DNA from 2 places in the Desulfotomaculum sp. 1211_IL3151 genome. Region 2 is predicted to be linked to the other one. Evidence: predicted binding sites of a transcription regulator. Region 2 holds the regulator's gene; the other holds the start of a gene.
The links. Region 2 encodes LexA, which represses DNA repair genes until DNA is damaged. Its sites were predicted from a motif close to CNAACANNTGTTNG; they were not measured.
Positions count from the first base shown of each region.

Region 1: dinB (DNA polymerase IV) is a predicted target of LexA. The motif match lies at 1,737-1,750, and genes of this name have one in related genera.

Region 1 is NZ_JBAIYV010000022.1:136,064-144,022, forward strand. It holds gene V6C11_RS04530 (stalk domain-containing protein) at 173-1,459, shown strand; partial or broken gene V6C11_RS18660 (signal peptidase I) at 1,493-1,588, opposite strand; gene dinB (DNA polymerase IV) at 1,795-2,985, shown strand; gene V6C11_RS04540 (sulfite exporter TauE/SafE family protein) at 3,090-3,833, opposite strand; gene V6C11_RS04545 (DUF1653 domain-containing protein) at 3,911-4,114, opposite strand; gene V6C11_RS04550 (uracil-xanthine permease family protein) at 4,255-5,550, shown strand; gene V6C11_RS04555 (hypothetical protein) at 5,658-6,101, shown strand; gene V6C11_RS04560 (hypothetical protein) at 6,150-6,674, opposite strand; gene V6C11_RS04565 (superoxide dismutase) at 6,883-7,479, shown strand; gene murI (glutamate racemase) at 7,523-7,959, opposite strand, start outside.
Region 2 is NZ_JBAIYV010000040.1:40,708-48,666, forward strand. It holds gene V6C11_RS10735 (methionine gamma-lyase family protein) at 1-555, shown strand, start outside; gene V6C11_RS10740 (acyclic terpene utilization AtuA family protein) at 768-2,135, shown strand; gene V6C11_RS10745 (DUF4387 domain-containing protein) at 2,135-2,455, shown strand; gene V6C11_RS10750 (MerR family transcriptional regulator) at 2,630-3,034, shown strand; gene lexA (transcriptional repressor LexA) at 3,072-3,710, opposite strand; gene V6C11_RS10760 (fumarate hydratase) at 3,946-4,788, shown strand; gene V6C11_RS10765 (Fe-S-containing hydro-lyase) at 4,801-5,355, shown strand; gene V6C11_RS10770 (succinate dehydrogenase cytochrome b558 subunit) at 5,420-6,043, shown strand; gene sdhA (succinate dehydrogenase flavoprotein subunit) at 6,059-7,816, shown strand; gene sdhB (succinate dehydrogenase iron-sulfur subunit) at 7,813-7,959, shown strand, end outside.

The DNA.
Region 1 (7,959 bases), on a different contig from region 2:
CCTGTGAAGATATCCTTTTACCTTACCAAGAATTCTATTAATTGGGTTCTTTTTTTTATATTGTTGCATATTTTTTACAAGGCCTGGCTAACGCCAGGTCTTTTAGGTTTTTGCATGTTATAAAGCTTATCCTTTCTAACATGCCAAGCAAAAATACCAAGGGGGCTGGGAAATGAAAAGAGTAGGTGCCCTATGTTTGATCAGTCTAATGGCTCTGGTAATCTGGGTGCGATGCCCGGTTGAAGCCCGGTTTGAAGCAGCGGACAAATGGCAGACTGTTCAGGTTGAAGAAAGTGCGGCGAAACATAGCTGCAGTTTGAGCTATGCTCCTAAGCTAGTCAATTCGATAAATGGTCTTAATGCGAGAGGTGCTATTTTAGTCAATTATGATACGGGACAAATAATCTATGCGAAGCATGAACAGGAAAGGTTTCACCCTGCTTCCATCACAAAATTAATGGTGCTTTATATCGTACTGGAAAAGATCCATCAGGGGTTACATCAGTGGGAGGAACCCGTGCAGATTAGTGAAAAGGTTGAGCGTGTTAATGAAGCACAGGTATATTTGAAAAAGGGGGAGGTTCTAAGCCTACAAGAGTTGGTAAAAGCGATGATGGTAGCTTCTGCCAATGATGCTGCTGTGGCCCTTGCGGAAAAGGTAGCAGGCAGTGAAGAGGCCTTTGTCCGGATAATGAATCAAAGGGCAGTGGCGTTAGGGCTTACAAATAGCCATTTTATTAATGCTTCCGGCCTGCCGGGGATGAATAACGCCAACCACTATATGTCTGCTTATGATATTGCCTTGTTAACTAAAATCATACTGGAGGAATACCCGGAGGCATTGGATTTTTCCAGGCTGAAAACTACCACCATCCGCAACGGAGCTTATCCGATTAAGAGTACGAACAACCTATTAGAACTATTTGCCGGAGCCGATGGATTAAAAACTGGCTATACAGACAAGGCCCGGTGGTGTTTGGTGGCCACAGCCCAAAGGGAGGATCAGCGTTTCATTAGTGTGGTAATGGGGTCACCTACCAAGGAGATAAGAAGTGCCAACACCGTAGCTTTGTTAGACTATGGCTTTCAGCAGTATCAAAGGGTAAAGGCCATTTATATAAACGGAGAACAAAGTAAACTTAATCAAAAGCCAATCTTTGTTGCTGGAACCGTTTTAGCACCGGTTCGTTGCTTAACCGATACGATGAGTTTGAATGTGGAGTACGACCAGGAAGAAATTTTAATAACTGGTCAGGGCACGCAAGTTAAATTTCAGGTAGGATCGAATAGGGCTGCCTGGAATAATCAATCCGTGGAGTTAACTCAGCCAGTACAAAGGATAAAGGGCAACATTATGGTGCCTCTTAGGTTTTTGACCCAGGCCTTTGGAGGAGATATACAGTGGGATAAGGCAAATAAAGTTATCCATATTAATTTAGAGCATAAGCATGTAATATAAAAGAAACAAGGGATTTTGCCCTTGTTTCTTTATTTAGAAAAGCCTCATATGACCTAGGGGGTAATGCCTGAGGATCGCTTTACCAATAACATTCTTTATGGGAAGTGCTCCCCAATAACGGCTATCATAGCTGTTATTATTTCAGTCATAAAAGTTCTCCTCACTAACTAAAGATCATAAATCTATTATAGTTTAACCCTTAAAAAAATCAAACTGCTACTTTTGTCCTAAACAAACCACTATTTTACAAAAATTGCAAACAGCAACCTATTGCACAAGAACAAATGTTTGCTATAATGAAGTATAGGAAATCAAATAAATGTTCGGTGGTGTCTATGTCTAGGGTCATACTTTTATGCGATATGAATAGCTTTTATGCATCCGTTCATCAGGCCATGGACGCTAAGCTTAGGGGGAAACCCGTTATTGTTGGGGGGGATCCCGGCCAAAGAAGAGGGATTGTGCTGGCAGCCAGTTATGAGGCAAAAAAATATGGTATTAAAACGGGTATGATCATAAGTGAAGCCAGGGCTCTATGCCCCCAGGCTGTTTTTGTTTCACCTTCCCATCGGGATTATGCCGCCTTTTCCAGTTGGATTAACAGCATTCTACGGGAATACAGTGATTTGGTAGAACCCTGTTCCATTGATGAAAGTTTTGTGGATATTACAGGTTGCTTAAAAAATCTTGGGACACCCCAAAGCATAGCCCAGGAGATTCAAGCTAGAATTAACCGTGAGGTGGGGGTAGGAGTAAATATTGGCATCGGACCTTCTAAACTAATGGCCAAGATGGCATCGGAATTGGAAAAGCCGAATAAAATCATTTTCCTTTCACCCGATGATTGGTCCCGGCGGGTGTGGCCATTACCAGTAAAAGAATTGTTTGGCGTGGGCTCCAGAATCGGTAAATGGTTGAATCAAATTGGCGTTAAAACCATTGGGGATTTGGCAGCCATGCCCGTTGAGTTATTAAGAGCCCGCTATGGCTTAGTGGGAGAAGTTTTACATTATTCCGCCAGGGGCATTGACTCCAGCTCCGTAGACCCAGGTTCCTTGGAAATAATTAAAAGTGTGGGTAATCAGATAACCCTGCCAAGGGATTACCGGGGGTTAGAGCAGATCAAAGTGGTTGTTCTTGAATTGGCAGAGGAAGTAGCCCAGCGAACCCGCAAAGCCGGATTTATAGGAAGAAGGGTTAGTCTAACGATCAAGGATCCTAACTTTATTACAGAGTCCCATTCTAAGGTTTTATCCCATTACACGGATATCACCCAGGAAATTTATGAAATGGGCGTATTTCTGTTAGAACAATATTTGGATAAGAAAGAAGTGAGGGCGAGATTGGTAGGGCTAACACTGTCGGAATTAATACCAAAGGAGGAAAAACAATTGTCAATCTTTTCTGGGCAGGATAGACAGGAAAAGATTGACAGGGCAACCGATTTAATTAAGTCCAAGTGGGGGCGACAAAGCATTCAACGGGCTGTTTCATTGACAGAATGCGGGGTGTATGATGGACGATAAAGAATGGTTTTACCCGAAGTGGGAGAAAGATTTAGGCTCCTGCCGGCATTGCAATCGTTACAGGGGTTGGTCATCAGGAGACCAAGGGCTGTTTAGCCCAAAGTCTAAATATGCCAAATGGCAGTAGCCACAGAATAGAGAGCTGTGCTTAAAACCAACAGGGAAACACCGTGCCGAAATTTAGCCTGGGGTACCAAGGGGAAAACAAGATAACCTAAATGACCACCCAGGATGGCAAAAGGAACCAGTGAGATAGCCCTCAGGGCAACACTTTTGTCCAGGGCCCCCAGGCAGAATAACAGTATTAAACTGGCTACATAGACCAATACAAAATAGGCTGCAGTGGTGGCCCGGAAATGATCCTTAGCTAGTTTTTGATTGCTGAGGAAGAGAATAATGGGTGGGCCGGGCATGCCAATACTTCCGGTGAGAAAACCAGAAATAGAGCCAACCGTACTTTCCCACACCTTACCAGTTGCGTTTTTAATGGTTAAGCCACTGATTAAGACCACACTAAAAATGACTGTTATAACGCCAATGGCAAGTTTCAGCAAATGAACATCAAAGTGTAGAAAGATGTAGGCACCCAGTGGGATTCCCAGTAGGCTGCCGTAAAAAAGGTTTTTTACCACCGGAATGATGACCACCTGACGCACTTTAACGGTTAAGAAAGAAAGAGAGACAATAGAAATCATGATATTTATTGCCACGGCAGTGTGAGGTTCGTAAACCAAAAGCAAGAGTGGTACGGCTATAAGGGCAAAGCCAAAGCCAGTAATACCCTGCAAAGTAGCGGCAAGCAGAACAATTAGGGCTGAGACAAACCAACTGGTTAAGTCAGCAGGCATAGGATCATCTCCTCATTTTATGTAAACTTATAATATGCAAATAATTAATTAGTGTGCTAAGAGAAACCAATGAAAGATTAACCGATATATTCAAAACGGTCTATTCGTTGCCCATTCCTTTCAACTTTCTCCGTAAACATCTTTAGGGGTCTTACCCAAAGGCTCCCGTCCTTTTCACAGCGATAGACAACCATCGGTTCCTCGGTTTCAGAATGTTTTGCTAGGTAAAGGGCCTCATAGTAAGTTCCCTTAAAATGCTTGTATTTGCCAAGTCGAAGCATTTTTTATCCCCTCCGATATGAATAGCTAATATTATTATAGGCTTTTGCATTTTAAACGGCTAGTCCTGTTTCAATTACTGAAATTATCAGTCAATATTTAAGGTATAATGATGGTAAAAAACAACTAAGGATGTGAGTCAATGAAACAGATACAGCTAAAATATAACTTAAATGATAAACTGCCCCTAGGGGAATTGGTTTTATACGGGCTACAATGGTTAGCTATTTCCGTGCCTACCATTATTATAATTGGTCAGGTTGTGGCGGGACTTCATTTTTCCAATATAGGCCAACAGGTTATATATATACAAAAGTTATTTTTCTTGACAGGGTTAAGCCTTTGTGCCCAAATTCTTTGGGGGCATCGCTTGCCCATTATTGTTGGGCCGGCATCGGTTTTACTTGTAAGTATTGTAGCCAGTCAGGGAAAAAGCCTAAACATAATCTATACCTCTATTTTGGTAGGAGGCCTTTTCCTAATTCTGCTAAGTAGTACAGGACTCTTTGCCAGGATTAAGAACCTATTCACCTCCCGGGTGATTGCTGTCATACTTTTGTTAATCGCCTTCACCCTAATACCCACGATCATGAAATTAATTTTACCTAATAATTCCTCAATCGCTCCCTTACAGAATTTCACCTTTGCTTTGGTTTATGTTTTTATTATGTTTACGGTGGCAAAGTTTCTAACCGGTTTTTGGAAGTCTACCTTTCTTATCTGGGCAATTACGGCTGGTAGTATTATTTATTGGCTGTTGTTTGGACACACCCAGGGAGGTGTCCAGAGTGAACTGCCACTGGTTGGAAATTTCTTTTATGATTTGAATTTTTCCTTTGCTTGGGATATTGGGGTAATGATCGCCTTTATAATTAGTTTTTTAGCTTTGGTCATTAACGATCTTGGTTCCATTCAGGCCGTAGGGTCCTTGTTAAAAACCGAAGATATGCCTAATAGGGTTAATCGTGGGGTAATCTTTACTGGCCTTTCGAATATATTATCTGGTCTTTTAGGGGTTATTGGACTTGTGAATTTTTCCTTTAGCCCAGGTGTTATTCTTTCAACTGGCTGTGCCTCTCGGTATACACTTTTACCTGCGGGCATAGGTTTGCTAGGATTGGCTTTTCTACCTGCCTCAGTTGCTTTTATTGGAGGCATCCCTTCCGTAGTCATCGGCAGTGTGATGACTTATATCATGTGTTCACAAATATCTGCTGGTTTGTTAGTTGCTCTCGATGGCATGGATGAATTTAAATTTGATGATGGACTAATTATTGGGTTACCCCTGATGTTGGGGGTCATTGTTTCTTTTTTACCCTTAGAAGTAACCAATACTTTTCCTGCAACGATTAGGCCCATTATAGGTAATGGTTTTGTGGTGGGAGTCATCACGGTTTTTATTATGGAGCATTTGATTTATAGGTCAAAAGGGGCTTAAATATTATAAGATACGATCTAATGTTGTTTTTTTTCATTTAAGTCTGTATTATAAGAAACAGTGGACAAAATAGGTATGGATCTGTCATGCAAAAGGAGGAACCGTTTGTGAATAATGAACCTACAATTAAAGTTATTGAGCCTACGGGTGGTAGTATAGGCACCATTAAGCCTCGCAAGGCCAAACCAACTATTGGTATCATTCTGGAGAATCCGGAATTTGAAATTGTCTATAATACAATTAACCCAAACAACAGGATAGCACCCGCCCAAACAGGAAAGTTTGAATATCGTTGGCAATACAATAAAGAAGAAGATGCTTACCTACTCTATGTTGCCTATACAGCAGATGCAATTGGCTTTGCAATTAAGTTTCAAAGAGATAAAGCCGGCCAAATCCTGCAGAAACTTCAAGAGCTTAACACAAAATCACCAATGTTTGGGATCATCCTTCGTTTTAAAGAACATCATAGTCCCGACATATTTGATGATTCCATCACCATGATTGGTTTAGAATTTGACAAAGATCCAGCGGCTGCCTGGCTCAAATAAAAAAGGAGTGTTGCATACTACAAAGGTAGTTTGCGACACTCCTTTTACTTATCTCCGGGTTTCTTCAATAAATAAGTTATTTAGACGTGTTTTAGAAATAATGTGGTAAACACCTTCTTGGACTTCAATTTGTCTGACCACACCACTCTTAAAGGCCTGAAACTCCAAAACTTCCTTATTCTGCTGTTCTAATATATTGACCATTTCATTTACTTTTTCTTTAAGTTGTCTAAACTGAGGATTATCAGCCAAGGCTTTTTCTAAGTCCAGAGTCAGTAATATGGTGGTAGACATTAGCTTACTAACCTCATCGTCCCCGATATAAATAAAGGTATTTAGGTCTGTGAGTTCTTGACCGCGATTTTTAACTTGGATAGTACCCTTCTCCTCCAGTTTGTTTAGGGCTTCAACCAAAATGGCGGGCAGCAGCAGGCCCATCTCATCAGCAATTTCTGCTACACTTTTAACACAAATACCATCTACGGATTTGTCACGGATAAAGTTACCGACCCTAGTCAGCAATCCCTTTGATATTCTACGGGGTTTACAACCACAGGCGCTATTTTCAGTCATGGAAAAATACCTCCTAATAAAAGCTATCCTTATTATTAAACCAAACAACCTTTTCGCTGTAAATATATGTTTTTTAGTGCCAAAGCCAGAGCTTTGCTTAGAAAGTTTATGAAAAGTAAGTGCAATGTAAGAATGCCGTAATAAATTATCTCGTAATGTATATTATAATTACTATGTAAATAGTTTCAAGTGAAATGGAGGAGTAAGAATGACCCATCAACTACCGAATCTACCCTATGACTATAATGCCCTAGAGCCCCATTATGATGAGCAAACCGTAAGACTGCATCATGATGCCCACCATAAGGCCTATGTAGACGGCCTAAATAATGCTGAGGCTAAACTAGCTGAGGCCCGGGAAAAAGGTGACTTCGCCCTGGTAAAACATTGGGAACGCGAACTGGCCTTTCATGGTTCCGGCCATATCCTGCATACCCTGTTTTGGGAGAATATGACTCCCAATGGTGGTGGACCTGCCACCGGTCGGGTAAGCGAAGAAATCAACAAATTCTTTTCAAGTTTTGAAATCTTTAAAAAGCAATTTTCCGCTGCAGCAGTTGCTGTGGAAGGTTCTGGTTGGACTTTATTATGCTACAATCCAATGTTTAAGAAGCTGGAAATTCTTACGTCTGAAAAGCACCAAAACTTAACCCAATGGGGAGTTATCCCGCTGCTGGTACTGGATCTCTGGGAGCATGCTTATTACTTGAAATATCAAAATAAGCGGGCTGCCTTTGTGGAAGCATGGTGGAACCTGGTAAATTGGGAAGATGTTAATAAGAAATTAGCCTCCTGTATAGGTTAATTTAATAACAAAATGCGGCAGTTTTCTTGCCGCATTTTGTTATTTATAGGGGTAAGGTTTTAACACTTATGTTATTGTTAAGCCAGAGGGACTGGATGACTTCTTGAACATTAGCTTGATTTCCACTGGTATAAAATTGTTCGGTGCCAAGGGGGCCGTCAGTTATTAACAGGCCATTTTCATTTAATATCTTACTTACCTGCCTGGCCACTGCCTGGCCGGTGTCGATAATAGCTATCTCAGGTCCCACCAACTCCCCGAGAATCGGACGTAAAAAGGGATAATGGGTGCAGCCCAATACAATGGTATCGGCTCCTCGTTCTAAAATGGGCTGGAGGAAATTCCATAACTTCCCCTTTGTTTCTGGTGCATGTAGTTTCCCCTGTTCAATTAATTCCACTAATCCTGGGCAGGGTTGGGTAATAACTTGGGTATTTTCGGCATAACGCTTAATCAAAGCAGCAAAGCGATCACCGGCAA
Region 2 (7,959 bases):
CCTGGCGGCGGGTTAGCCCCCACCGGCGGCTATGTTGTGGGGAGAAAGGATCTGGTTGAAGCTGCTTCCCATCGATGGACAGCACCGGGAATTGGGGCAGAAGTGGGTCCGTCCCTGGATGTGCAAAGACTTTTAATGCAGGGTATTTTTCTGGCACCTCATGTTGTGGCAGAGGCTCTCAAGGGGGCAGTGTTTGCTGCCAGGTTATTTGAGCGATTAGGCTTTAAGGTATCGCCTGCCTTTGACGAACCAAGGTCCGATATCATTCAGGCCATTGCCTTGGAAACACCGGAAAGGTTAGTGGCCTTTTGCCGGGGGATTCAAGGGGCTTCCCCTGTGGATGCCCATGCCTTGCCAGAACCAGACTATATGCCTGGTTATGAAGATGATGTAATCATGGCTGCGGGAACCTTTGTCCAAGGAGCCTCTTTGGAATTAACCGCCGATGCTCCTTTGCGGCAACCCTATGCGGTGTATCTGCAAGGTGGGTTATCCAAGGAATATGTTCGCATTGGTGTCATAAACGCGGCAAAAAATGTATTGCAAGTGAAATAGAAAATAGCCATCAGTTTTCAGCTTGGAAAAGGCCATAGGCCTTGGGTTTGCGTGATTATTTTGCCTTTGGGTTCTTGCTTATGGCCCACGGCAGGTTGTTTTTTCAAAACTTACCTTTATGTTCCAAGGGTATTAATGAAATAACTGGCAGTTGGGTATATAATAAGATAAGACAGAGGTCTTATCTTATTATTTTTCTGGAGGGATTCCCTTTGAGAGAGTATCGTGTTTTATCACCGACAGCCATTCTTGGCTACGGTTTTCCTGAAGAATCGTTTCGGGCTGGCTTGGATCGTAATCCTCATTTAATTGCTGTTGATGCTGGTTCTACGGACCCAGGACCGTACTATTTGGGTGCCGGCGTATCCTTTACTGACCGAACAGCGGTCAAACGGGACTTAGAATTAATGATTGAGGCAGGGTTGGCAAGGGATATTCCTGTTGTCATTGGTACAGCCGGTGGCTGTGGAGCAGAGGCACATCTGCAGTGGAACTTGGAGATAATTCTTGAGTTAGCCAGAGAGAAAAAATGGCAGTTTCCTTTGGGTATTATCCATGCCGAACTTAGTAAGGAGTATATTTTGGATGCCTTTCGGGCCAACAAGATTTCTCCCCTGCATCCTGCCCCGGAACTCACTGAAACTGAAATAACTGCCACTGAAAGAATTGTCGGGCAGATGGGACCAGAAGCGGTAATAGAAGTCCTGGCAAAGGGTGCTAAGGTTGTGCTTGCCGGCAGGTCTTACGACCCAGCAGTCTTTAGTGCCGCTGCACTAATGGCAGGCTTTGATAAGGGTTTGGCCATACATATGGGTAAAATTTTAGAGTGCGGTGCCATAGCAGCTTCCCCTGGCAGCGGCAGTGATTGTTTATTGGGCACCCTAAGGGAAGATTGTTTTATAGTGGAACCCTTGAATCCCAGCCGCTCCTGCACAACTACTTCGGTGGCTGCCCATACCCTTTATGAGAAAACAAATCCCTATATTTTACCTGGTCCTGGCGGTATATTGGATCTCAGTGCAACAACCTTTAGCCAAGAGAACGAAAGGGCTGTTAGGGTAGCAGGCAGTAAATTTATCCCCAGTGAAAAATATACCGTCAAATTAGAAGGGGCTAAAAGAGTAGGATTTCGTACTGTATCCATAGCAGGTTGCCGTGACCCCATTATGATAGGACAAATAGATCATATCGTAGAGGCTGTGCGGGAACGGGTTAAAGACAATTTTAAGCGGTACGGCTATGCGTATTTCCTGCATTTTAACATCTATGGCAAGGATGGGGTAATGGGTAAGCTTGAACCTCAACCGGCAATAACTACACATGAGTTGGGCATTATTATTGAGGCTGTGGCAGAAACCCAAGAAATAGCGAATACCATTTGCAGCTTTGCCCGGTCCACCATGCTTCACTATGGCTATCCTGGGCGGGTAGCTACAGCTGGCAACCTGGCCTTTCCCTATTCCCCTTCGGACTTTAAGGCGGGAGCTGTTTATAACTTTAATATTTATCACTTATTGCAGGTTGATGATCCCGTGGCATTGTTTCCATTTGAAATCATTCATGCAGGGGAGGAAAAATAATGTCAAAGGCTAAATTAACTGAGTTGGCTTCGGTCATTCGAAGTAAAAATTCTGGACCCTATGAACTAACCTTAGATGTTATTTTTAAGGATCAAAAATCATATGAAGCTGCCTGTACAGCTAAGGTAATAAATAAAACTACCGTTGCAAAACTCTATGGCATTCCTGAGACGGATGTCATAGGAATTGTCGAATTTTCTCCTGCCTACGCCATCAAGGCTACCATTGTACGGCCCTACCCATCCGGTGCCCTTGGTGAAACCGATGTCTATGGTGCCCAACAGCATGCCCCTTTATTGGACCTAGAGATAGAAGTCTAAAAGGGCCATACCAGTTTCGGCAAAAAATACAAAAATTCGAGGTTTGTCCCAAAACCGTAAGATAAATAGTAATAATTTTATCTTTTGCAGTAATTTAGCTAATTTACAAATTGGGTTTATAGACTATATAATAAATAAAGGATATTAGATTTTATAACGGGAGGAGATAAATCCTTGTTTTGCAACGATGATCAGCCTATGTTTAATATAGGCGTTATTGCCGAACTTTTAAAGGTACATCCAGAGACCCTTCGTATTTGGGAAAAGCACAAGCTAGTTGAACCTGCCCGTCGCAATAAACAGAGGTTATATAGTAATAACGATGTTAAAAGACTTCAGTTTATTCATTATCTCATTAATGAAAAAGGCCTGAATATCGCAGGTGTGCTGCAGATTATTAGTATGTATCCCTGCTGGGATATCAAGTATTGTGACGGTGGTAGTCAACAAAAGGGTGAAAACGTAAACTTAAACAAGCCCTGTTGGAAGGAACAAGGTGCATATTGTTATGTCATAGAGGATAAGGCAGAACACTGCAGCATGTGTCCACACTACAATAAAGATTGCCAATCAAACTAGCAAAGATCCAACAAAAAAAGGTCGCTATGCGACCTTTTTATATTTTTCTCATTAGTCCAACCACCTTGCCAAGTATTTTAATCTCCCTGACAAAAATGGGAGATAGGAGGCTGTTTTCGGGTTGAAGCCGAATGCCATCTTTTTCTTTGAAAAATCTTTTCACGGTGGCCTCGTCTTCTAATAATGCGACGACTATTTCACCGTTATTGGCGGATTCCTGCCTTCTCACTAAAACAAGGTCGCCGGGTAAAATACCAGCTTCAATCATACTGTTGCCCCGCACGGTAAGCATGAAGAAATCACCATAACCAGTAAAGCTCCTGGGTAAAGTAACCTTTTCATCAAAATTTTCAACGGCTAAAAGGGGAACCCCTGCAGCCACTTCCCCCAGCATAGGAATATTGATCATCTCTTCGTATTGGTTATCCGGCTGCTCAGGGAATGAAGCAGGGCTGGTATCGGCTGAATCCGTGTTAATAATTTCAATGGCCCTTGGTTTGGTAGGATCCCGTCGCAGATAACCCTTTTGTTCTAATCTTTTTAAGTAAGAGTGAACGGTAGAACTGGATGAAAGACCAACTATTTCCCCAATTTCCCTAACTGACGGGGGATAACCCTTTTGCTTGACATTTTCTATAATAACCCTTAAAACTTCTGATTCCCTAGGATTTAACATCGGGGTTCACAACCTTTCACAAAGAAAAATAAGCTTAATCATGATTTGGTATATTATATCATACTCTGGATCAAGATAAAAACATTTGTTCGATGTTATTTTAAATCAATCGGGTAGAATAAACAGTAGAATGAATATATGTTTATTGTAAAAAATGGTATATTAATAGTAGTTGCGATTAACCCGATAATAAAGGCTAAATTAGGTTATTACAAAGATTAGGGAGGAAACAACAATTAGAACCGTAGATTGTGCTGTAATCATATCTGAAGTAGCCCGCTTGTGTCAGGAGGCAAATTATAAACTGGCAGATGATGTTGTAAATTCCTTTAAACGTTCCAATGAGACAGAGGTTTCCCAAAGTGGTAAGGAAATTTTAAATATGTTGGTGGAGAATGCGGGGATAGCTGCAGCAGAATCGATACCAATGTGTCAGGATACCGGAGTAGCAGTGGTGTTTGTTGAATTAGGACAGGAAGTACAAGTTATCCATGGCAATTTAGTTGATGCCATAAATGAAGGAGTACGTAAGGGTTACCTTGAAGGTTATTTAAGAAAATCCATGGTTAAACACCCACTGGCAAGAGTAAATACCGGTGATAATACCCCGGCTGTAATCCACACCAGCATAGTAGCAGGTAACAAAATTAAGATAACGGTGGCCCCTAAGGGTGGGGGCAGTGAAAATATGAGTTCATTAAAGATGTTAAAGCCAGCCGAAGGAGTAGAAGGTGTCAAGAAATTCATCTTAGATACCGTTCAGGCCGCGGGACCAAACCCTTGTCCGCCACTGATTATCGGAGTGGGGATTGGTGGGACCATGGAAAAGTGTGCTCTGCTGGCCAAGGAAGCACTATTAAGAGCCGTTGGTGAACCGCATCCGCTGTCTGATATTGCTCAGTTGGAGAAGGAACTGCTGGAAGCCATTAATAAATTAGGCATTGGCCCTGCGGGGTTGGGAGGTAGAACAACGGCATTGGCAGTACATATCGAAATTTTTGGTTGTCATATTGCAAGCCTGCCCGTGGCAGTAAACATTAATTGCCATGCCGCTAGACATAAATCTGTAAGCATATAGGAGGTGCACAGAGTGACAAGGGTTAACATAACAACACCACTATCGGATGAAATTGTAAAGAGCCTTCGCATCGGGCAGCAGGTTTTTATTCATGGTGTCATCTATACCGGAAGGGATGCAGCCCATAAAAGATTAGTGGAACGAATGGACCAAGGAAAGGAACTGCCAGTTGATCTCAAGGGTCAGATCATCTACTATGTTGGTCCAGCTCCGGCACGTCCTGGTAAAGTAATTGGCTCTGCTGGTCCCACCACCGCCGGACGCATGGATGCCTATGCCCCTCTTTTAATTGAACAAGGTCTTAAAGGCATGATTGGCAAGGGAGCCAGATCAGAAAAGGTACTCCAGGCCATGCAAGAACACGGTGCGGTTTACTTTGGAGCCATTGGTGGAGCAGCAGCATTGATAGCAAGAAGTATTCAAGAAGCCACCATTGTGGCCTACCCGGAGCTAGGACCAGAGGCCATCTATCGGTTGGTGGTTAAAGATTTCCCGGCCATTGTTGTTAATGATTCCTTTGGTGGAGACTTATATCAAGAAGGGAAAAAACGATATGCATTAGAGTAAACTTAGCTCTCATGCAATGCTTTGCTTGCGGGGATGCATTTCAATTTTATGATGAAGGATGTTGATGTCCTCGGTGAGTACCAATAACCATTTTTTTTATCGGAAACTTCATTCTTTATTGGGGTTATTTCCCATTGGTTTTTTTCTTTTGGAACATCTAATCACGAATTCATTTGCCATATTAAGCCCGGAAAAATTTAATCGTGCAGTGGTTTTCTTGCAAAACATTCCTTATTTAACTGCCTTAGAAATAATTTTTATTGCTTTACCCCTCACAATACATGGGCTGTACGGGCTTTATATCGTATACCTGGCCAAGAATAATCTATTTTGCTATTCTTATGCAAGGAATTGGATGTTTTATCTACAGCGTTTGTCTGCTGTGATAACATTAATATTTGTAATTATTCATGTATGGCAACTTAAGCTGGTTCATTTCTTGACTGGCTTGTCAATAGATTTTATTACCATGCACAATCTGTTGTCGGACCCCCTTTTGCTCACCTTTTACATTATTGGCTTACTGGCTGCTTGCTTTCATTTTGCCAATGGACTATGGAATTTTACTGTCAGTTGGGGTATTGCTGTGGGGGAGCAGGTTCAGACCTTTATTTGGAGATTATGTATGCTGCTATTTATTTTCTCTTCTCTGATTGGACTAACAGCAATCTGGGCCTTTATCCAATAACCCGGAGGGATAGCGATGCAAAATAATATTATTATCGTTGGCGGTGGCTTGGCCGGTTTAATGGCAGCCATTAAGGCAGTAGAACTGGGGGTTAAGGTACAATTATTTTCTTTGGTGCCAGTTAAAAGATCCCACTCGGTATGTGCCCAGGGTGGCATTAATGGGGCCGTAAATACCAAGGGGGAGGGTGATTCCCCTTGGATACATTTCGACGATACGATATATGGAGGGGACTTTCTTGCTAACCAACCCCCCGTCAAAAACATGTGTGAGGCGGCCCCGGCCATCATCAATCTGATGGATCGTATGGGCGTAATGTTCAATCGAACCTCCGAAGGCTTACTGGATTTCCGTCGTTTTGGCGGCAGTAAGCATCATCGAACGGCCTTTGCCGGGGCAACCACAGGCCAGCAACTATTGTATGCCCTGGATGAACAGGTGCGTCGCTTTGAAGTGGCTGGCTTCGTTGAAAAATATGAAGGCTGGGATTTTTTGTCCATCGTAACCGATGATGATAACTTCTGTCGGGGTATTATTGCCCAAGATTTGAAAACCATGAGGATTCAATCTTTTTCCAGTGATGCCGTAATACTTGCCACCGGTGGGTGCGGCATGATCTATGGTAAAAGTACCAACTCCACGATTAACACAGGTTCAGCCGTCGGTGCCGTATATCAACAGGGGGCATATTACGCCAATGGGGAAATGATTCAGATACATCCCACGGCTATTCCAGGTGATGATAAACTTAGATTAATGAGTGAGTCAGCCCGTGGTGAAGGTGGCCGGGTTTGGACAATAAAAGACGGAAAACCATGGTATTTTTTAGAAGAATGGTACCCGGCCTATGGCAATTTGGTTCCCAGGGATATCGCAACAAGGGCAATATATAAAGTATGTTACGAATTAAAGCTTGGTATTGACGGCCAAAATATGGTGTATCTTGATGTTTCCCACCTTGACCGGAATATACTGGATAAAAAATTGGCAGGTATCTTGGAAATATATGAACGCTTTGTGGGGGATGACCCCCGCAAGGTTCCCATGAGGATATTCCCCGCAGTGCATTACTCAATGGGTGGTCTCTGGGTGGACAACCACCAAATGACAAATATTTCTGGTTTATTTGCCTGTGGCGAATGTGAATACCAATATCATGGTGCCAATCGACTAGGTGCGAACTCACTATTATCTGCTATCTACGGGGGGATGGTGGCGGGGCCAAAGGCAGTAAACTATATTCATTCTTTAACGAGGTCTGTTCAGGCTATGGCGCCAAAAATATTTGAGCAGGCAGTAAAAAAGCAGCAGTCCTTCATGGAGAATATCTATAAAAGCGATGGTCCAGAGAATGTATATCAGCTTCATGCTGAATTGGGGCAATGGATGACCGAGAATGTTACGGTGGTACGTTATAACAAAAGGCTCCAAGAGACAGATGATAAAATACAAGAATTTATACAGAGATGGTCTAAAATAAGACTTGCTGATAAAAGCACCTGGGCCAATCAGGAACTGGTCTTTACCCGGCATCTTTGGCACATGCTGCAGCTTTCACGGGTGATTACCCTCGGCGCCCTTGCCCGCAATGAAAGCAGAGGGGCCCACTACAAACCGGAATTTCCTGAGCGTGATGATGAAAAGTGGCTAAAAACCACAATGGCCAAGTTTACAACCGCCGGCCCGCAGTTAAGCTATCAGGAAGTTGATACCTCACTGATTAACCCTAGACCAAGGAGATACGATGTTGATAAGGGGGCAGTGAACAAGTGACGCAAAGGGTGTCTTTAAAAATTAAACGCCAGCATGACGCAACCCAACCATGCTACTGGGAGGAATTTTCCATTCCCTATAAGGCTAAAATGAATGTTATCTCTCTTCTAATGGAGATTCAAAAAAACCCTGTCAATGCCAAA